DNA from 3 places in the Halomonas sp. WWR20 genome. Region 2 is predicted to be linked to each of the others. Evidence: predicted binding sites of a transcription regulator. Region 2 holds the regulator's gene; each other region holds the start of a gene.
What was found. The regulator FNR, encoded in region 2, switches genes on or off when oxygen is low (the NO sensors DNR and NnrR bind a similar motif). The targets are predictions, from matches to a motif close to TTGATNTANATCAA.
Positions count from the first base shown of each region.

Region 1: the regulator FNR is predicted to act here: its motif matches at 3,680-3,693, upstream of petA (ubiquinol-cytochrome c reductase iron-sulfur subunit).
Region 3: the regulator FNR is predicted to act here: its motif matches at 4,629-4,642, upstream of ccoM (cytochrome c oxidase subunit CcoM).

Region 1 is NZ_JBTRHR010000001.1:392,667-400,102, reverse strand. It holds gene ACW4DH_RS01860 (Nif3-like dinuclear metal center hexameric protein) at 1-661, shown strand, start outside; gene ACW4DH_RS01855 (Z-ring associated ZapG family protein) at 754-1,206, opposite strand; gene zapE (cell division protein ZapE) at 1,415-2,587, shown strand; gene rplM (50S ribosomal protein L13) at 2,774-3,202, shown strand; gene rpsI (30S ribosomal protein S9) at 3,217-3,606, shown strand; gene petA (ubiquinol-cytochrome c reductase iron-sulfur subunit) at 3,835-4,431, shown strand; gene ACW4DH_RS01830 (cytochrome b) at 4,431-5,690, shown strand; gene ACW4DH_RS01825 (cytochrome c1) at 5,690-6,460, shown strand; gene sspA (stringent starvation protein SspA) at 6,636-7,262, shown strand; gene ACW4DH_RS01815 (ClpXP protease specificity-enhancing factor) at 7,313-7,436, shown strand, end outside.
Region 2 is NZ_JBTRHR010000005.1:291,029-298,464, forward strand. It holds gene budC (meso-2,3-butanediol dehydrogenase) at 1-584, shown strand, start outside; gene ttcA (tRNA 2-thiocytidine(32) synthetase TtcA) at 712-1,563, shown strand; gene ACW4DH_RS11805 (LysR family transcriptional regulator) at 1,672-2,622, shown strand; gene ACW4DH_RS11810 (hypothetical protein) at 2,740-3,033, opposite strand; gene fnr (fumarate/nitrate reduction transcriptional regulator Fnr) at 3,289-4,032, opposite strand; gene hemN (oxygen-independent coproporphyrinogen III oxidase) at 4,154-5,539, opposite strand; gene ACW4DH_RS11825 (sulfite exporter TauE/SafE family protein) at 5,610-6,386, opposite strand; gene ccoS (cbb3-type cytochrome oxidase assembly protein CcoS) at 6,386-6,649, opposite strand; gene ACW4DH_RS11835 (heavy metal translocating P-type ATPase) at 6,646-7,436, opposite strand, start outside.
Region 3 is NZ_JBTRHR010000001.1:12,185-19,620, forward strand. It holds gene dgcA (dimethylglycine demethylation protein DgcA) at 1-997, opposite strand, end outside; gene ACW4DH_RS00055 (DUF5943 domain-containing protein) at 1,009-1,542, opposite strand; gene ACW4DH_RS00060 (dipeptidase) at 1,588-2,565, opposite strand; gene gbdR (choline metabolism transcriptional regulator GbdR) at 2,800-3,942, opposite strand; gene ccoM (cytochrome c oxidase subunit CcoM) at 4,454-4,570, opposite strand; gene ACW4DH_RS00075 (FKBP-type peptidyl-prolyl cis-trans isomerase) at 4,718-5,227, opposite strand; gene rfaH (transcription/translation regulatory transformer protein RfaH) at 5,254-5,799, opposite strand; gene ACW4DH_RS00085 (AmpG family muropeptide MFS transporter) at 6,023-7,393, shown strand.

The sequences.
Region 1 (7,436 bases), on a different contig from region 2:
CGAACGGATCGGACGGGTCCTCAGCGGTGTGACCGCCTGCCAGGCATTGCTGGACGAAGCCGTCGCCTGGCAGGCCGATACGGTACTCGTGCATCACGGTTACTTCTGGAAGAACGAACCCGTCGAAGTGATCGGCATGAAGCGCCGGCGTCTGGCAACCTTGCTGGCACACGATATCAATCTGCTGGCCTATCACTTGCCGCTGGATGTCCACGTCGGCCTGGGCAATAACGCCTGCCTGGGGCGTCAGCTGGGCTTTACGGTTGAAGGTTGCGCCGATGGCGAGCTGGGGCAAGGGTTGGTGTGGTTGGGTGCCCCGGATAGCGAGATGGACAGTACCGCTTTGGGCCGACGTATTCATGAGCGCTTGCAACGTGAGCCGTTGGTTATCGCCGGGCATGAGCGGGCGATTCGGCGCGTAGCGTGGTGTACGGGGGGAGCTCAGGACATGTTGAGCGCCGCCTGGCAGGCCGGTGCCGATGCGTTTATTTCGGGAGAGATTTCCGAGCGCACCACTCACATGGCCCGTGAGATGGGAATAACGTACGTGGCGGCCGGCCATCACGCTACCGAGCGTTATGGCGTCAAGGCACTGGGGGAGTGGCTGGCAGAACGTTTCGCCATCGAGCATCGGTTCGTCGATATCGACAACCCCGCTTGATAAGCACGCCAATTACGCAAGAGGCCACTTTGGAGTGGCCTCTTTTGATTTTTACAGGCTCATGTCAGGTGAGCAGGAGGATAGGCAAAGTCTCAGTAGCGCGGCGGGATATCCGGCTCGGTTTCCAGTTGGCGCCTGAGACCATAGTCTTCCGATAGCGTGCCCTGGTTGCCATCCGCATAGTCGCGTGGCACTTGGGGGGTAGTGGCGGCATCTGTCGTTTCGCTGTCCGGCTGGTTCTGCTGGTGCAGGCGACGCTTGAGTTGCAGGTCGTCACACAGGCGGTCGGCCCCCAGGGACAATTGCTGCTCGAGCTCCTGGCTCTGGCGCTGGATACTGGTGACCAGATCGGCTGCCTTGGCAAAATGATCGTTCAGTGCATCCTTGACCTGGCTGAGCTCAAGCTCGGTTTCGGCCAGCCGTTGGCGGACTTTCTGATTGCGTGCCACGTTGGCATTCAATAGATGGTATCCGAGTGCACCGATACCGATACCTGCAAGAAAGCAGGCAATGGCCAGGATCCAGTCGATGTTGCTCTCGTTCACTGCGCTCTCCTTGTGGTCACGGGTCAAGCACGGGAGCATCGCGTGCTCCTGCATGCGACCGGGCGTTGAGGCCCATTATATCGGTTCCGTTGTGTCCTGGGTCAAACATGAGTGGTGTCGACGTGTGCGGATGTCACGCTGCCATGATGCCAGGTGATGCGTATAATGAGCCAACATGTGATTGCAGCCCGAGGATCGTCTAGTTTCCATGAGTGCCACTACGCCACCCAGTACAGCCCAAGCCCCGACACCGTTGGAAAAATACCGGCAGGATCTGCAGCGGGACGATTTCCAGTATGACGCCGCGCAGGAGAACGCCGTCAAGCATCTGCAGCGGCTGTATGAGGCGCTGCTGCGCACTCCGAAGCCGACGCCGAGTGGCACTTCAAGCAATGGCCTCAAGTCGAAGGTGGCGGGGCTGTTCGGCAAGAAGAAGGGGCCGGAGCCGTTCGACGCGCCGCCGGCCGTCATGGGGCTGTATTTCTGGGGCGGCGTGGGACGGGGCAAGACGTACTTGGTCGACACGTTTTATGAGTCGCTGCCATTTCCCGACAAGATGCGTACGCATTTTCACCGCTTCATGCAGCGGGTACACAACGAGCTGACGCATTACAAGGGAGAAAAGAATCCACTGACACTGATCGCTGCCAAGTTTGCGGCGGAAGCGCGGGTGATCTGCTTCGACGAGTTCTTCGTCAAGGACATTACCGATGCGATGATTCTCGCCAACCTGCTCGAGGCGCTGTTCGCCCAGGGCGTCGTACTGGTGGCGACATCCAATATCGTGCCGGATGAACTGTACAAGGACGGCCTGCAGCGGGCGCGTTTCTTGCCGGCGATCGACCTGCTCAAGCGTCACTGCGAAGTGGTCAATGTCGATTCGGGCATCGACTACCGATTGCGAGCCCTCGAGCACGCTCAGATATTTCACTATCCCCTCGACGCCACGGCCGAAGCGGAACTGAAACAGAGCTTTTGTGCCATTGCCGGCAATTGGGGCGAAGGAGATGCCGAGATTCCCATCAATCATCGGGTGCTGCGGGCGCGGCGGCTGTATGAAGACGTGGTGTGGTTCGAATTTCGCGAACTGTGCGATGGGCCGCGTAGCCAGAACGACTATATCGAGCTGGCCCGGGAATTTCACACGGTATTGCTGTCGAATGTCCCGCAGATGGGCATACAAAAGGAAGATCAGGCTCGGCGCTTTCTCAATCTCGTCGATGAGTTCTACGATCGCGGTGTCAAGTTGCTGATGTCGGCCGAGGTGCCTGCCGAGTCGCTGTACACTCAGGGCAATCTGACGTTCGAGTTCAAGCGAACCCTGTCGCGTCTGCAGGAGATGCAGTCCAAGGAGTACTTGGCATTGCCGCATAAACCTTGAGCGGCGTCGCCTGACGGTAGGCGTGCCAGAGTGAATTACCCCTTAACGTTATTGGGATGGGCATGTATAATGCGCCCTCGCTCGACCGTTGCCTGGCCTACAGGCCAAGGCAACCAAGAAAAATAGGGACTGGTCCGACGCCGCAAGGTGTACGACCCAATCGATTTTTTATTTGGTGATTAACTCATGAAGACGTTCAGTGCTAAGCCGCAGTCCGTCCAGCGCGACTGGTATGTCGTCGACGCGACTGACAAGACGCTCGGTCGTCTGGCTACCGAGATTGCTCGCCGTCTGCGCGGCAAGCATAAGCCGGAATACACTCCGCATGTCGATACCGGCGATTACATCGTGGTCGTCAATGCGGAAAAAGTGCATGTGACCGGCAATAAGGCGCAGGCCAAGAATTACTATCGTCACACCGGCTACCCGGGTGGGTTGCGCACCATGTCCTTCGAAAAGATGATCGATCATGCGCCGCAGCGCGTTATCGAGTCTGCCGTGAAGGGTATGCTGCCGAAGGGACCGCTGGGTCGTGCCATGTATTCCAAGCTCAAGGTTTACGCCGGCACCGAACATCCGCACGCCGCGCAACAGCCGCAAGAATTGAACATCTGAGGGGTTTCTCCACCATGGCACAACAGTATTACGGTACCGGACGCCGCAAGACGTCTACCGCCCGTGTGTTCCTGAAGCCGGGCACCGGCAAGATTTCCATTAACAGCCGCGAGCTGGGCGAGTATTTCGGTCGCGTCACTGCGCAGATGGTTGTTCGTCAGCCACTGGAGTTGACGGAAACTACCGGTCAGTTTGATGTTTACATTACTGTCAAGGGTGGCGGCGGCTCTGCTCAAGCCGGTGCGATTCGTCACGGCATCACCCGGGCGTTGATGGATTACAACGAAGAGTTGCGTAAGCCTTTACGTGCCGCCGGTTATGTCACGCGTGACGCTCGTGAAGTTGAGCGTAAGAAAGTGGGTCTTCGCAAAGCTCGTCGGCGTCCGCAGTTCTCCAAGCGTTAAGACAGCCGCTTCAAGCATGCGACAGCGCGCCCAGACTCGACAGAGTCTGGGCGCTTTTTTTTATGAGCGTTCAATGACTTGTGTCAAGCTTGCCGCTGCAGGAACGGCGGCTTCGTCTTGTTTTGATAGGCGCGTTTTCTTACCATAATTTCCTTACCATGAGCAGCATTTTGTATCCGGGCGTGCGTCGGCTTGCGCATCCGGTAAGTTGACTGGAGAAACCAAAGAATGACAAACAACGGCGTAAACAAAGGGCGACGCCGTTTCCTCGTTGGTGCCACTACCGTAGTCGGTGCGGTGGGCGCTGTCGGGGCGGCGGTCCCCTTTGTGGCTTCCTGGCAGCCAAGTGCCAGGGCATTGGCCGCTGGCGCTCCGGTAAGGGCGGATATTTCCAAGCTGGACGATGGGCAGCAGGTGACCGTCGAATGGCGTGGACGTCCAATCTGGGTGCTCAAGCGCAGCCCGGAAATGATTGAGCAGACTCAGAGTATCGACCCCGACCAGCTACGTGATCCTGACTCCGAGGCCGCGCAACAACCGGCCTATGCCGGCGGGCCGCTACGCTCGATCAAGCCCGAAGTCGGGGTGTTTATCGGTATCTGCACCCACCTTGGCTGCGTACCGACGTACCGCCCCGAACCGGGAGCTGCCGATCTCGGCGGCGACTGGCCGGGCGGCTATTTCTGCCCCTGCCATGGCTCGCGCTACGATCTGGCTGGGCGCGTATTCACCGGCGTACCTGCTCCGCTGAATCTGGAAGTTCCGCCACACAGATACGATAGCGACAACATCATTGTTGTCGGTGAAGACGAGGAGGCGGCCTGATGGGTAATCCGAATCGCGCTAAGGCGGAAAAAGGCTTCATGCGCTGGGTCGATGATCGCTTCCCCGCCACCCAGATGTGGAAGGAACACCTGGCCGAATACTACGCCCCGAAGAATTTCAATGTCTGGTACTTCTTCGGCTCGTTGGCCATGCTGGTGCTGGTCAATCAGTTATTGACCGGGGTATGGCTCACCATGAGCTTCAATCCCAGCGCCGAAGGGGCCTTTGCCTCCGTCGAATACATCATGCGTGATGTGGAGTACGGCTGGCTGATCCGTTACATGCATTCCACCGGAGCATCGGCCTTCTTCGTGGTGGTCTATCTGCACATGTTCCGGGCCATGCTCTACGGTTCCTACAAGGCGCCGCGCGAGCTGGTGTGGATCTTCGGCATGTGTATCTATCTGGCGCTGATGGCCGAAGCCTTCATGGGCTACCTGTTGCCCTGGGGGCAGATGTCCTACTGGGGCGCGCAGGTCATCATCTCGCTGTTTTCCGCGATTCCCGTCATCGGAGACGACCTCTCCCAATGGGTGCGTGGCGACTTCCTGATTTCCGGAATTACCCTGAACCGCTTCTTCGCGCTGCATGTCGTGGCATTGCCTATCGTGATTCTCGGCCTGGTGGTGCTTCACTTGATTGCGCTGCACGAGGTGGGGTCCAACAACCCCGACGGTATCGACATCAAGGCCATGAAGGATGAAGCCGGCAAGCCGCTTGATGGCATTCCGTTCCATCCTTACTACACCGTCAAGGATATCGTCGGGGTCGCCGTCTTCCTGTTCGTCTTCTGCGTAGTGATTTTCTACTTCCCCGAGGGGGGCGGTTACTTTATCGAGCAGCCCAACTTCGAGCCGTCCAATCCGCTGAAGACGCCTGAACATATCGCACCGGTATGGTACTTCACGCCCTTCTACGCCATGTTGCGTGCGGTGACCTTCGACTTCCTCGGCCTCGATTCCAAGTTCTGGGGCGTGGTGGTGATGGGGGCCGCTATTGCGATCCTGTTCGTGCTGCCGTGGCTGGATCGTTCTCCGGTCAACTCCATGCGCTACAAGGGCTGGATTTCAAAGCTGATGCTGCTGCTGTTCGCAGTCAGTTTCGTGGTGCTGGGAGTATTAGGCACGTTGCCGGCGACCGGAACCCGGACGCTGATTGCCCAGATCGCCACACTGGTGTATTTCGCCTTTTTCGTATTGATGCCGTTCTACACCAGGTTCGAGAAGACCAAAATCGTTCCGAAAAGGGTGACTGGCTAATGAAAAAGCGACTATTTGCACTGTTGTTCGCACTGGTGCCCTTTTCTGCGCTGGCCGCGGAAGGTGGTCATGCCCATCTGGAAAGCATGACCCCCGATCTGCATGATCAGGCCTCTCTGCAGCGTGGGATGAAGATGTTCGTCAATTACTGCATGGGATGCCACTCCCTGCAGTATCAGCGTTTCGCGCGTGCTGCGGAGGATCTGGATATCCCTCAGGAATTGGTGACGGAAAACCTGATTTTCTCCGAGGATCTGGCCTTTAACGACCAGATGCGCAACGCCATGCATGCCGAAGACGCCGCCAACTGGTTCGGTGCGCCGCCGCCGGACCTGACTCTGGAGGCGCGTCTGCGCGGCACGGACTGGATTTATACTTATCTACAGAGCTTCTATCGCGATCCCGACCGTCCATGGGGCGTCAATAACGCCGTATTCCCCGATGTCGGAATGCCCAACGTGCTGGAACCGTTGCAGGGGGTCCAGGAGATCGTCTGTGCCAGCACCACAAAGGCGATGCCTGAGGCAGAGCTGGACCCGCTATCGGGGCTTTACAAGTCGTGTAACGTCTTGCAGGTGACCGAGCCGGGGCAGATGGAGCCGGAAGAGTTTGAGCGGACGGCATATGATCTGACCAATTTCTTGGCGTATGTTGGCGAGCCCTCTAGATTGAAAGCAGAGTCTTTAGGGCCTAAAGTGCTGATTTTTTTGGTCATCTTTGGTGTAATCGCCTATCTGCTCAAGCGTGAGTACTGGCGCGACGTTCACTGACGGCGTAGTCGGAAGGTAAAAGGCGTACGGCTGTTCGGGCCGTACGCCTTTGTGTGTTTACTGTGTGGCGCTTTGGGGGCAGCGTTTGTGTATCGCTCACTCAGACGACAAGAGCGCAATGCGCCAAGTGTGTCGTGTTATCATCATGGCTTGAACCAATGCGAGGAAAGATTTCATGGGTGTAGTGGCCAAGCGGTCGTCGATGACCTTCTATTCCGGCAGCGATGATCATTACAGCCATCGCGTGCGTATCGTGCTGGCGGAAAAGGGGGTAGCCGTTGATATCATCGAGATATCCGAGTCGAACCGCCCTGAAGAGCTTGCGGACCTCAATCCGTATAACAGCGTGCCGACGCTGCTGGATCGTGAGCTAGTGCTCTATGAGTCCAAGGTGATGATGGAGTATCTCGATGAGCGATTCCCGCATCCGCCGCTGTTGCCGGTCTATCCGGTGGCTCGTGCGCAGAGCCGCCTCTGGATGCACCGCATCGAGCGCGAATGGTCGCCGATGATCGAGGTCATCCAGCAGGGGGCCAAGAAGGACGCCGAAAAGGCACGCAAGGAGCTGCGCGAAAGCCTGGCGGGTATCTCGCCTATCTTCGAGGATATGCCTTACTTCATGAGCGAGGAGTTCTCTCTGGTCGATTGCTGTCTCGCGCCAATCTTGTGGCGTCTACCCGCGCTGGGCATCGAGCTGCCCGAGAAACAGATCAAGCCGCTGATGAGTTACATGGAGCGCCTCTTCAGTCGCGAGTCTTTCAAGGCCTCGCTCTTGGAAGCTGAGCGGGAAATGCGTTCCTGAGCCAGGCATGACGCCTATACTGTCATGCTGGTGGACAAGGAGGATACGATATGCTTTCCAGTCGTCCCTATCTGGCAAGGGCCCTGTATGAATGGCTGCTGGATAACGACCACACCCCGTACATCGTGGTGGATGCGGAACGTGAAGGAGTTCAGGTGCCTCGACGTTTTGTAC
Region 2 (7,436 bases):
ATATCTCCCGGCTCGAGGATGTGGAGGCGCTGTTCAAGGAGGTCATCGACAGATTCGGTCGCCTGGATGTGCTGGTCAACAATGCCGGGACCGTGGCGTCCGGCAAGATCACCGAAGCGAGTGTCGAGGATTGGAGAGAAGTCATGGCGACCGATCTCGACGGGGTCTTCTACTGCAGCCGTGCAGCCATGCCCGAATTGATCAGGCAGCGGGGCTGTATCGTCAATGTCTCGTCGGTCTCCGGCACGGGGGGTGACTGGGGCATGAGCTTCTACAATGCGGCCAAGGGCGCGGTGACCAACTTCACGCGGGCTCTGGCCATGGATCATGGCGCGGATGGCGTGCGCGTCAATGCCGTCTGCCCGAGCCTGACCTGGAGCGAGTTGACGAAGGACATGACGGATGACGAAACGCTGATGAACAAGTTTCAGGAGCGCAACCCCATGGGCCGCGGGGCCGAGCCCGAAGAGATCGGCGATGTGATCGCCTTCCTGGCCAGCCATGATGCGCGCTTCGTCAACGGTGTCAACCTGCCGGTTGACGGCGGGCTGTCGGCTTCCAATGGCCAACCCAAGCAGGCGTGATCGGCATGGAGTCTGGATGCGGCCGCGCTGGTCGCATTTGGAGGCGTACATCGCCTCTCAAGTACCCAGACTTCCATGTCGATGGTAGGATAGGCGCCTTTCCAGTCATCCCACCGTGTTGTATCCCATGCAAGCACTCTCCGGCAAAGACAAGCGCGAGTTCGACAAACTCCAGAAACGCCTGCGTCGTCAGGTCGGCAACGCGATCATCGACTACGGCATGATTCATGACGGCGACAAGGTCATGGTCTGCCTTTCGGGCGGCAAGGACTCCTATACCATGCTGGAGATCCTGATGAACCTGCGGCGTAACGCCCCGGTGCGTTTCGAGCTGGTGGCGGTCAATCTCGACCAGAAGCAGCCGGGGTTTCCCGAGCATGTGTTGCCCGAGTACCTCGAACGTTTGGACGTGCCCTACCATATCCTCGAGCGGGATACCTATTCGGTGGTCAAGGAGAAGACGCCCGAGGGCAAGACCACCTGCGCGTTGTGCTCAAGGTTGCGGCGCGGCTCGCTGTACGGTTTCGCCGAGGAGATCGGCGCCAACAAGGTGGCGCTTGGCCATCACCGCGAGGATATTCTCGAGACGCTGTTTCTCAACATGTTCTTCGGCGGCACTCTGAAAGCGATGCCGCCCAAGCTGCTCTCCGATGATGGCAAGAATATCGTCATCCGCCCGCTCGCCTACTGCCGCGAAGCCGATATCGCCGAGTTCGCCCGGCTCATGGAATTTCCCATCATTCCCTGCAACCTGTGCGGCTCGCAGCCCAACCTGCAGCGTCAGGTGGTCAAGGAGATGCTCGCCGACTGGGAGACAAAGCACCCCGGACGCCTGGAAACCATGTTCAAGGCGGTGACCAACGTGGCGCCATCGCAGCTTGCCGATCGTAACCTGTTCGACTTCGAGGGACTGGAGGCCAAGCAGGCGGCATTGCTGGACAGCCGCATCGAGGCATTCGACCTGCTACGTCAGGCCTAGCCAGCGTTGCAGGTCGCATAGTCAAGCCGTGTGTCGCATCGGCCGACGTCATGGTTCTGGCAGAAGGGCGCAGTAGGACGGGCAGCGGGCCGCAAGAGGATCGAAGCGATGGACAGGGCATCTCGCCTGCTGCTGTTACTCGACATCGTCGAAGCGGGCAGCTTTACCAAGGCGGCGGACCGGCGAAACGTCAATCGCTCTGTCATCTCCCGCCAGATTGGCCACCTCGAAGAGGACCTTCAGGTACGTCTGTTCAACCGTTCGACGCGTAGCCTGTCGCTGACCGATGTCGGTCGGGAAATCTACCAGCGCAGCCTGTTGCTGCGCGCGACGCTCGAGGAAACCGAAGAGGTCGCCAGTGCCTACCACGGAACTCCGAAAGGCACTCTCAAGGTGTCTTGCCCTACCCACTTCGGGCGCTTGTATGTGGACAAGGCGGTACGCATATTTCTCGAACGCTATCCCGAAACGCACGTTGAACTTCAACTTGAAGAGCGCACCGTGGATATCATCGGCGGCGGTTACGATCTTGCGATACGCTTGTTACCGCTTGAAGACTCCAACCTGATCGCACGTCCTCTCGCGCGCAATCGCCCTATCATGTGTGCCAGCCCGGCCTTTATCGAACGCTTTGGCATGCCGAAAACCATTGAGGAGTTGGCGCAACTGCCTGCGGCTATCTATTCGCGCGACGGGCTGGTGCTCGACAGCGTGCGCTATACCAATCCTCAAGGGGGCACGGAAAGGATACCGTTGTATACCCGGTTACGCTCCAATGATCCTCTGGCCGTTTACAGTACCATGCGCCACGGATTGTGTTTCGGCGTGCTGTCGAGCTTCGTATTCAATGAGGAAATCACCAAGGGGGATCTGTTGCCGTTGCTGCCTCAACTGCCCTTGATGGATTATCCCGACATCCATATCGTTTATCCCCATCGTGAATATTTGCCGCTGAAGACGGCACGCTTTGTGGACTGCCTAAAAGAAGTGGTAGGTGATCCTCCGGTCTGGGAGCGCAGCATTCCCGGCTTTGCAAGCATGTACGGGCATGGAGGCTAAGATTGCTTTGCGGGCCTGCTCGACACCCCAAAAAAACCCGCCTAAGCGGGTTTTTTACGATTATCGAGACTGCTGACGAGTAGTCCTCAATAATTCTCAAGGGCAGCCTGTTACGCCTTATTCGGCTGTCGGGCCGATATCCAGCAATGGCTCGTTGACGTCCTCGAAAGCTTGCGCAATAGCGTTACGTGGCTCCTGAGACGTCAGTGACGGCGCAAAAGTGTGCGCGGCACTGGTATGGGTGCTCATGGTACGGGCCAACGGGTTACCGACATCCGCGAACGCCAGCGCCATGGCGGCATGACGATCGTTTTCTACGAAAGTGCTTTGCGGTGCGACGGCTGCCATCGCGGTGCTGGTAGTGACGGCAAGCACCAGGGCGGAGAGCGCTGCAAATGATGTAGATCGCATGATTAGCTTCCTTAAACATGTGGATAGCCAGCAAGACGAGAAAGCTTTTGAAGCAGAACGTATTCGCGCCTTTCTGTATGAAGCTAATTATACGCTTTGAAATAATATGATAAACGCATGAAAGGGCATATCACTGTTGTCATGAATGCAACAATGTCTGGGAGGGCGGAGGGTGATGCCGTCGGCACCGAAAGAGGGGACGAAGATTGCATGCGTGACGCCGGCTAAAAAGCTGGCGCCATGGTCAAATCGTGTTTAGTGGCAACCTTCGCCTTCGGCGAGGGCGGACAGCGCATCGAGGTCCAGAACGTGGACCTCGCGGCCCTGAACGGAAACCAGGCCTTGTTGCTGAAAACGGCTCAGAATGCGACTGACGGTTTCTACCGCCAAGCCCAGATAGTTGCCGATATCGGCGCGTGACATCGACAGGCGAAAGCTGTAGGGGGAGTAGCCGCGCCGTCTGAACCGCATCGACAGGGTGGTAAAGAAGTTGGCCAGACGCTCGTCGGCGGTCTTGCGTGACAATAGGCGCATCATGCGTCGGTCATCGCGCATCTCCTTGCTCATGCTGCGGTACAGCTGATTGCGCAATTGAGGAAGCTTTTCGGAGAGCACATCCAGACGGTCGAAGGGAATCTCGCAGACCGTGGTGGTTTCAAGAGCGATGACGCTCCCTAGATACTTCTGTTCATCGATGCCATCGAGACCGACCAGCTCGCTGGGCAGGTAGAAGTTGGTCAGCTGTTCCTCACCGGTACTGTCGGTGGTGACCTGCTTGAGACTTCCGGAGCGTACGGCATATACGCTCATGAAGGGGGTCCCCTGGCGGAACAGAACTTCACCTTTCTTCAAAGGAGCGCGACGCTGAATGATGGCGTCGAACTGGCTCATGTCCTCGAGCGCCAGCGCCAACGGCAGGCATAACGAGCTCAGGCTGCACGTCTGGCAGCGTGTCTCATTCAAACGAGCGTGTCGTGATGTGGCGACCGGGCTTAGCATGATGTCCTCCAGAATTGGCGGCTAATGGACATTATGACGGAAGTCCGGAGTGGAAAAAAGCGCTGTATTCGCCGTGCAACTTTTTGTATTTTTATATTCTAAACATTAGGCGAGAATGACGTTACATATCAGGCGCTAACGGTTCAACGAAGGTTGATGCCAGATAACGTATGGCCAAGCGTCCCAGCGGCGTGACGCGCAGATGTGTGGCGTCGCGTTCGATCAAACCGTCGCGTTCGGCGTGGATCAGGCGAGACAGGATGTCTGCGAAGTACTCAGTGGCATCGACGCCGAACGTTTCACTCAGTTGGGTGAAATCCAAGGCCCCGTCACACACCAGCCGCTCGATGGCGTAGCGGCGGAGTTGTTGATCCAGACTCAGTTGCATTCCTCTGGCGACCGCCAGGTGAGAGGTATCGAGGTGGCGCTGCCACTCGTCGATAGAGGTTGCGTTCTGGGTACAGTAATTCCCGACTTGGCTGATGGCCGCGACCCCCAGCCCTATCAAGTCGCTCTCGGCCTGCGCGCTAAACCCCTGGAGGGTCCATTTGAGGCGAGCTCCTCGCTGGGCGATGGCCAAGGAGTCGTCGCGGCGGACAAAGTATCCCATACCGAGATGCTGGTAGTTCGCTGCGCCGAGCCTTTCGTGAGCGCCGCGTAGAATCGCCAGTTTTTCCTCCTCACCGGGCAAGTCGGCGCCATTGATGCGCCGTTGCAGGCGGACACGTTGCGGCTGATGGGCGTAATCATGCAGTGAAATTCGGGCTGGCATCAGCTCGATGACTTGTTCGAGTGTCGCCTGGAAGCTGCCTTGGGTCTGGTGAGGCAGACCGTGGGTCAGGTCGATATTCAGCGAGCGGAAGCCCAGACGCATGGCTTCGTCGATCAGGATCTCGACCAGTTGGCGTGGCTGGATACGGTTGATGGCGCGCTGTACCTGCGGGTTCAGATCCTGTACGCCGAGATTCAGGCGATTGAAGCCCAGCGCTTGCAGGTGGCGCAAGGTGAAGACATTGGTCTCGCGGGGATCGATATCGATGGCATAGTCGCGATCCGGCAGGCTGGAAAGCCCGAAGTGAAAGTCGAGCTGGTCGACCAGTGCGCTCATCTGATCCAGGGACAGCAACGTCGGCGTACCACCGCTCCAGTACAGTTGTGTGAGCGTGCGCGAAGGGCGCAAATGCTTGGCAAACAGCGCCATTTCCCGCTCAAGGCTCGCCAGGTAGGGGCCGGTCAGCCGTGCTGATCCGTCGAGGATGGGATAGCGGTCGCAATGGAAGCAGGCGCTGCGGCAAAACGGAACATGCACATACACGGACAGGCTGCGGCCGCTGGCGTGGCCCTGCGCAAGCGCCTCTTCCAGATCGTGCGCCGCGAAGCGGGTATCCATGAGCGCCAGCGGCGGATAAACCTCGTGGCGCGGGCCGTTAGTGAGATGGCGGTACGTCAGGACATCGCTCCAGACCGGGGCGACGAAAGTGGGACTTGGTGCTGCATCGGCGGACATGGCAGGGCATCTCGAGTAGCGCAATGCTTCTCATGCTATGCCACCGCCTGGCGCGAATGGCTGACCTGCATCAATGCATGGGTAAGTGCTGACTCTTGTGAAGCGTGCCAATAGCGGCGGCATCGTGCATGGCGGAGTTGGTCATGCTATGCGACATTCCGCCCGGCCAGAGATGCCAGAGCTGCCACATCGCGAACAGGATGATCACGCTCGCCGCCAGGGTACGAGTGGCGGGATGTCGGATCAGCGTGGCCATCTGACGTGCGGCGACACCGGTGGCGAGTAGCGCGGGCAGGGTCCCCAGGCCAAAGGCGCCCATCAGGGCCGCGGCGAGCAATGGGTCCGCTTCGGCCAAGCTCCAGGCGAGCATCGAATACACCAGCCCGCAGGGTAGCCAGCCCCAGATAGCGCCCAGCGCCATGGCCTGGGGGACTTTCACGACCGGCATCAGCCGGCGTCCGGCCGGTTCGATACGTCGCCACAAGTGCCGCCCCAGAGCCTCGATACGCGTCAGCCCTTTCCACCAATTGGCGATGTAGAGTGCCATCAGAATCAGCATGACGGCCGCCAGCACGCGTAGCGCCAGCGCGAGGGTATCCATGGCATGGCCGAGCAGACTGCCCAGCAATGCCACCAGCGTGCCGGCCAGCATATAGCTGAAGATGCGCCCCAGGTTATAGCCCAGCAACAGTCCGGTAAGACGTGCCGGGTGGCGCATGCTGGGCGGTACGGCAAAGGTCAGTGCGCTCATGATACCGCCGCACATGCCGATGCAGTGCGCCCCGCCGAAAAGGCCGAAGACGAAGGCCGCCGCCAGCGGAGGTAGCGCAAGGCCGGTAGGGTCCATCAATGCGTGTCCGTATCGCGGGACGCCCGGCCGCGCGAAGCGCACGCCGGGGAAGCGTCTTTCTCGGCAGGCGTCGTGCGCTGGGCCGCCCGGCGCCGACGTTGTTCCGGTGTCAGGTCGTTTTCATCCTCGTCGAACAGGATGCGATGCGCCGGGCCTTCCAGATCATCGAACTGTCCCGACTTCACTGCCCAGAAAAAGGCCCAGACAGCAAAGCCGAGCAGTACCAAAGACAGGGGGATCAGCAGGAAGAGAATATTCATGAAGCCGGCTCCAGGGAAGACGCCTCTGGCGAGGGCATCCGTACGCGATTGAGGCGCAGGGCATTGCCGATCACGATCAACGAACTGATGGACATTCCCAGCGCCGCCGCCCAGGGCGGTACCCAGCCGATGGCCGCCAGGGGCAGGGCACAAAGATTGTAGATCAATGCCCAGACCAGGTTCTGCCGGATCAGGCGCCGTGTCATGCGGGCCAGGATGATGGCCTCGACGATACGCCACAGACGAGGGCTCATCAACACGGCATCGGCACTGGTGCGCGCCAGGTCGGTGGCACCGTTCATGGCGATCGAAACGTCGGCACCGGCGAGGACCGGAACGTCATTGATACCATCCCCGACCATAATAACGATCTCGTTCGCCGCTTGTAGCGCCCTGATCCGGGCCAGTTTGTCTTCGGGACTGGCTCCGGCAGTCCACTCGTCCACCGCCAGGTCATCGGCCAGGGTGGCCACGGCGCTGGAACTGTCGCCGGAAAGCAATTCCACCTTGAGCCCGGCGGCCTGTAGGGCGCTGACCGTGACGCGGGCATCCTCGCGGACGGTGTCGGCAAGCTCGAACCAGGCCAGCGGAACATTGTCGCGGGCGAGCAGCAACCACTGTCCGGCAACCGGCGCGGTAGGCGGTGAACTGGAAACGGCGAAGTCGGGGCGCCCGAGCCGGTAGCGTGCGCCGTCGATCTCCCCTTCGAGTCCTTGGCCGGGAATGCTGGTCACTTGATGCGCGCGGACCTCGGAGAGACGGTATTCACGAAATGCCCGCGCGATGG
Region 3 (7,436 bases), on a different contig from region 2:
AGTGCGGATCGGCGATATGCGCGCGGGTCATGCCCACCAAGTCGACGTAGCCACCCTCGAGAATGCGTTGCGCCTGGTTGGGATCCTTGATGTTCTGGGCATGGATCACCGGTACGCTGACCACTTCCTTGATTCCCGCCGCCAGGTGCAGGAAGGGCTCCGGCGGATAGGCCATGTTGGGAATCACGTTGGCCAGCGTATTGTGCGTATCGCAGCCCGAGCCGACCACGCCGAAGAAATCGACCATTCCGGTCGCATCGTAATAGGCGGCAATCTGCTTCATGTCGTCATGGGTCAGGCCGTCCGGGTGGAATTCATCGCCGGTGATGCGCATGCCGACCACGAAATTGTCGCCGACCTCGGCACGTACCGCCTTGAGCACTTCCATGCCGAAACGCATGCGGTTCTCGAAGCTACCGCCCCATTCGTCGGTACGCTTGTTGACGCGCGGGCTCCAGAACTGGTCGATCAGGTGTTGGTGCACGGCGGACAGTTCGACGCCATCCAGTCCACCTTCCTTGGCGCGCCTTGCTGCCTGGGCGAAGTCGCCGACGATGCGCCAGATGTCCTCTTCCTCGATGGTCTTGCAGGTCGAGCGGTGCACCGGCTCGCGGATGCCCGACGGCGACACCAGGGTCGACCAGTTGAAGCCATCCCAGCGTGAACGGCGACCCATATGGGTAATCTGAATCATGATCTTGCCGCCGTGCTTGTGTACCGCATCGGCAAGATTCTGGAAATGCGGAATGATGCGATCGGTCGACAGGTTGACCGAACTCCACCAGGCTTGCGGACTGTCGATGGATACGATCGACGAGCCGCCGCAGATGCACAGACCGCAGCCGCCCTTGGCCTTCTCCTCGTAATATTTGACGTAGCGCTCGGTGGTCATGCCGCCATCGGTGGCATAGACCTCGGCGTGTGCAGTGCTGACCACGCGGTTGCGGATGGTCTGGTTGCCGATCTTAATCGGCTGAAACAATGCCTCGAAAGCCATCTCGACAGTCCTCAGTTCGCAGGCGTGACAACAAACAGGCCATGATCGTGGCCTTCTTCGGCGGCGCTCTGAACCTGCTCGGCGACGGTGCGCAAGTTGCTTCCCCAGGCGCTGAGGATCTGGTCCATGGCGCCCGCGAACCAGCCGGTGAACATGTATTCGACCTTTCTATCGACCTTGCCAAGCTGGTAGACGAAGGCACTATGCTCCAGGCGCACCCGTGCCGTCCCCGCTTCCAGGTCGATCTGTTCGGTGATGAACCTCCCCCAGCCACGCTGCGACAGGCGCGTCATGTAGTGCTCGAACACCGCCACGCCGCTCAGGCCGTGCAGTTCGGCTTCCTTCTCGCACCAGTGCCAGGCACTCTTGTAACCGGCGTCATAGAGAATCTCGGCGTACTTGTCGGCACCCAGCGCCTCTTCCACGGCGACGTGATTGTTGATGAAGAAGTGGCGCGGCACGTAGAGCATCGGCAGGGCATCGGTGGTCCACACGCCGGTGTCCGAGTCCACTTCAATAGGCAATTCAGGGGCCATCTTGGTCACGGTGTTTTACCTCTGAAACGGTTGTTCTTGTAAAAGCGATTCGGCTCAGGCGCCCCATACCTCTTTTAAAATGCGTACCCAGTTCTCGCCCATGATCTTGCGTACCTGGGTGTCGGAAAGGCCGCGCTTGAGCAGCGCTTCGGTCAGATTGGGGAACTCACCAATGGTGCGAATGCCCAGCGGGTTGACGATCTTGCCGAAGTTGGTGAGGCGGCGGGCGTAGCCCTTGTCGTGGGTCAGCCACTCGAAGAAGTCCTGGCCATGGCCTTGGGTGAAGTCGGTGCCGATACCGATGGCATCCTCACCGACGATGTTCATCACGTACTCAATGGCTTCGCAGTAGTCGTCGATGGTCGAATCGATGCCTTTCTTGAGAAATGGCGCGAACATGGTCACGCCGACGAAACCGCCATGCTCGGCAATGAACCTGAGTTCCTCGTCGGACTTGTTACGCGGGTGTTCCTTGAGGCCGGAGGGCAGGCAGTGCGAGTAGCAGACCGGCTTTTGTGATTCGAGAATGACTTCCTCGGAGGTCTTGGCACCGACATGCGACAGGTCGCACATGATGCCCACGCGATTCATTTCGGCGACGATCTCGCGACCGAAGCCGGACAGTCCGCCGTCGCGCTCGTAGCAACCGGTGCCGACCAGATTCTGGGTGTTGTAGCACATCTGCACGATACCCACGCCGAGCTGCTTGAAGACCTCGACGTAACCGAGCTGGTCCTCGAAGGCATGGGCATTCTGGAAGCCGTAGATGATGCCGGTCTTGCCCTCTTCCTTGGCCCGGGTGATGTCCGCCGTGGTGCGCACCGGACGTACCAGATCGCTGCACTCGGCCATCAACTTGTTGGAAGCCACGATGTTATCGACCGTGGCCTGGAACCCTTCCCACACCGATACGGTGCAGTTGGCCGCGGTCAGCCCGCCCCGGCGCATATCCTCGAGCAGTTCGCGGTTCCATTTGGCGATGATCAGGCCATCGATGACGATGGCATCGTCGTGCAGTTCGGCAGGGGTCATGGCTACGCTCCAAGCGGTGACTTATGCGGGGAGCATAGCCCTGCCTCGCTATCGTTCGGCGCTTGGAAGCGACGGTAAAAATCTCAAAAGCGTCATTGTTGCGTAAACACGACAGCCGACTACGACACGGGAAAGAATTGCGTGATGTCAGACAGAGGCTGACCGAGCAGGCGATGCTGCCCTCAGGTTCGGGCAGCACGCATGATTGCAGGGATACAGGCTTGGACCAGGTCATCAATTCAATAGCGGGACGCTGGCAAAGGTAGGCTCGCCTTGCGCATGGGAAAGCGCCAGCAAGGCACTGGAGACAGGTTCATTGGCGAGAGGCTCGGTCGCCCATGACTTGGTCGCGTACGGGCAACCTCCATCGCGTCCCTGTCGGCTTCGGACACCAGAGCGCTCATCTCGCGGCGGTACGCCGAAATACTCGCGATAACACTTCGAGAAATGAGGCGTCGAGACGAAGCCACATACCGAGGCGACCTCGATGATCGATAGCGAGGTCTGTTTCAGCAACTGACGTGCCCGCACCAGGCGCAACTTGAGGTAATAGCGCGAGGGGGAGCAATGCAGGTACTTCTGAAAAAGCCTCTCGAGCTGGCGCCGAGAGACACTGACGTAACTGGCCAATTCATCGAGCTCGATCGGCTCTTCGAGGTTGGATTCCATCAATGCGACGATTTCCAGCAGCTTGGGCTGGGTCGTGCCCAATACATGCTTGAGTGGAATACGCTGATGATCCTGCTCGTTGCGTACACGCTCATAGATGAACATTTCGGAGATACCCGCCGCGAGCTCACGGCCGTGGTCGCGCTCGATCAGATTCAGCATCATGTCCAGCGGTGCCGTTCCGCCGGACGCCGTGAATCGGTCGCGATCGATGGAGAACAGTCGCGTGGTCAAGACGACCTTGGGGTAAGCCTCTTGCATGGATGCCAGGCACTCCCAATGGGTGCTGGTCTCGTAATGATCAAGGAGCCCCGCCTTGGCCAGGGCCCAGCTTCCCGTGCACACTGCACCCAGCCGGCGCAACTGACGCGACTGAGACTGGAGCCAGTGGATATGCTCACGAGTGACGCTATGCTGCGGGCCGACCCCGCCACATACGACGACCCAGTCGAGTGACAGCGGAATGGTGGTGGATGCGTCGGGGGTTACCTGAAGCCCATCGCTGGCACGTACCGGCGAGCCATCCTGCGTCAGCGTATACCAGCGATACAACTCACGCCCTGCCAACTGATTGGCCATTCGCAACGGCTCTATCGCCGAGGCGAGAGAGATCAGGGTGAAATTATCCAGCAGGAGGAATCCCAGGGTCTGAGGAGCGCCGGAACGACCGGCCGGCGCAGTCGTGCCTGTTGCCTGATTCGATGCCATCTTCGTTATCTCCATCATCTTATTACTCTTGTCGTTTAGACAGGCGTCGCTTGCGCCTCTTGCGCCGTTGTTGTTGTTTTCATATCGGGCCGCAAATGCCTAGGTAGGCCCTACCCCTATGTCGCATATTGGCACGAATACAGGGAGTATTGACGAGACTATTCCTCCCACATGGTCTCAAATGTCGCAAATAGAACACTGAGCGTCGTCAGGATTGGGGTTTTTTACTCTTTGCGTCAAAAACAGATGAGATTGTGATGGATAGTAAATATAGCTATCAGAAAACAGCGGTTTCAGGGACGACCGAATGTCCCGAACGGATCATGCACGCCTGGCGCCGCCCGCCAACCATGGGGGAACAGGAGTAGCACTTACCGGGACGGCTCACATGATGGGAACGATATCGAACCGGCAACAACCACGTACATAAAAAAGCCGGCCCTGAAAGGACCGGCGAGTGGAGGGCTTAAGCCCCCTTCCCCTGACGACAATTACTCTCTGTAGCGTAACGTTACTTTTTACCGTTACGCTTGCTATCGCGGATCACCAGCCAACCCAGCCCGCCCATGAAGGCGATCAATAATCCCACGGCCCCCAGACCGAAAATCACGGCATCGTCCCAGTACATGATCACTCTCCATCGCGGTGTGATGCTGTCACCTTAGTGGGGAATGGCGGGCCCAGGACTGATGTAGATCAAGTTTGGCCATCGCCGCCGGAGCACGCCGGCGCTGGCTTGATCCAGGTCAGGAACTGCCCAGAGTAGAGGGGACCCTTACGGCATTTTGCGATCTTCGAGCTGCGTGTGGCGAATCTCTTCGGCCAGCGGATGCCCTTTGGCCAGCTCAGCGCGCGTCGCCTTACGCAGCGCAAGGACTTCCAGTTCATAGCTTAACGTTTCACCGGCCAGGGGATGGTTGGCATCCACCACGACATGCTGCGTACTCACCTCGAGTACCGTGACGACGCGTGGACCGTCCGGCCCCTGGGCCTGAAAACGCCTCCCCGGCAACACATCATCGCCCCCCGGAAAGGCCGAGCGCGCAATTTGCTGAATCAATGCTTCATCGCGCCGTCCATAGGCCTGCTCGGGCGCCAGGGTGACGCGCAGCGTATCGCCTACGTCGTGATCTTGTAGTGCCTGCTCGAGACCCGCCACAATATTGTCGTGACCGTGCAAATATTCCAGGGGCTTGTCGCGCTGGCGAGAGTCATCGAGTAACGTCCCGCTCGCGTTCTGCAGCGTGTAATGCAGGGTGACGACCTGCTGGGGTGCTATCGGCATGCTTGTCTCCAGAAGGATGGATGCGTTTACGAGCTGCGACGTAACTGGCCAATCGGCAGTTCGAGGCGCTGCTGTTTGTGCAGCATATTGATCAATACGACCGCACGCTCGTCACCTTTCTGGCTTTCGAAGACCGCCTGCAGCTCGCTGAAGGGACCTTCGGCGATTTCCACCATCTCGCCGGGACGGAAGTAGACATTGGCTTCCTGCGCCTCGGGGCTGCGCTGTGCGCACTTCTGCAGCGTTTCGATCAATGCATCGGGTACCGCCAGCGGCTCGCTGCCGAAACTGACCAGGCGGAGTACACCGCGCGTCGAACGGATCGGGCGCCAGTTGCTGGACAGGCGGTCCAGGTGGAGAAACAGATAGTAAGGAAACAGCGGCTCTGCCGCCCAGCAGAGTTTGCCGCGGCGCTTCTTTTGGACTTCAAGTACCGGATGGAAAACCCGGTAGCCTTGATTACTCAGGTGCTCGCTGGCACGAAAGGACTCGCCGCCCTTGCACTGCACCACGTACCAGCGTGGACAGCCGTTCTCATCGGGCGAAGCCGCAGGGTCGCAATGATCCATCATGGTATCTAGCCTTCGTCTTCAGGGTATGCCACGGTACGCAACCAGAAACGTCCCGCGTAGCGGGGCGATATCCTTCACGGCCGTAGGCATTGTCTACCGATACAGGGCATAGCATTGAACAGAGTGATCCAATTGTTACTGTACCGATACTATCATTCGTCCACCCTACGTGTCTGGCCCTTCCAGGGAGCGCTCCGCCGGGTTAGCGCCGTGCGAGGCCGGAATGCGTGAGACCGCCACAACTTCATGGCGAACGGCACTGGGCATCTATACCCAAGCTCCCGTACTGACCATGCTGTTTCTCGGCTTTTCCGCCGGGCTGCCGTTTTTGCTGGTGTTTTCCACCTTGACGGCCTGGCTGCGCGATGTAGGTGTCGAAGTCGCGGCAATCGGCTTCTTTTCGTGGATCGGCATTCTATATTCCATCAAGTTTTTCTGGGCACCGGTCGTCGATCGCCTACCGCTACCGGGGTTGACGCGCGGGTTGGGACAACGCCGCGGCTGGATGCTGCTCGCTCAGGGCATCATTGCCGTCGGGCTGATCGGCCTCTCCGGTCTGACGCCTCAGGGCCATCTCGGCTGGGTCGCCGGCTTTGCGCTGCTGGTCGCCTTCGGCTCGGCCACCCAGGACATCGTCATCGATGCCTACCGCATCGAATCCGCGGTCGAGGAGGTTCAGGCGGCCATGGCCTCGACCTATATCATCGGCTACCGTGGCGGATTGCTGGCCGCCGGTGCCGGCGCCCTGTATATCGCCGATTTGGCGTCGTGGCATGCTGCCTACCTGTCCATGGCCGCCCTGCTGGGCGTGGGCATGCTGACCGTGTTGCTGCGCCCGGAGCCAGCACGCTCTGCCCTGGGCGTCCAGTTGGGTCGTGAGCCGCGAGTCCAGGCTTTCCTGCGTCGCAGTCATGCCTGGCCCCGCCCGGTAAGGCGCCTGACGGCCTGGACATTGGGCGCCGTGGTCTGTCCGTTTACCGACTTCTTCTCGCGCTATGGACGCAGGGCGCTATGGCTCCTGCTGTTCATCGGCGTGTATCGCATCAGCGACCTGTCGATGGCCGCCATGGCCAACCCACTGTATATCGATCTTGGGTTTACCCTCACGGAAATCGCCAATGTGACCAAGGTGTTCGGCATCGCCATGAGCATATTCGGCGGCATCGTCGGCGGGCTGCTGGTCGTGCGTTATGGCGTGGGCCGCATGCTGTTTGTGGGGGCGTTGATGGTGGCCCTGACCAACCTGCTCTTCGTTTTACTGGCCATGTCCGGTCATCAGCTTCCGCTGCTGATCGTCACCATCATGGGCGACAACCTGGCCAACGGCCTGGCCAGCACGGTGTTTATCGCCTTTCTTTCCAGCCTGACGTCACGTGCCTACACGGCCACCCAGTACGCGCTTTTTTCTTCTCTGATGACACTGCCGGGCAAGTTCATCGGCGGCTTTTCCGGCGTTGTAGTCACCGGGATGGGTTACGACACGTTCTTTATGCTAAGCGCCCTGCTGGGCCTGCCTGCCGTATGGCTGGCCTGGCGTATCGCCCGGCACCCGACCTGGACGGCGGAGGTCCACGAGTTGCCCGCTCGGAGCTAGCCCGCCGTGAGCCGAAGCCGGTGATCCTCCAAGTGTCAGGTAT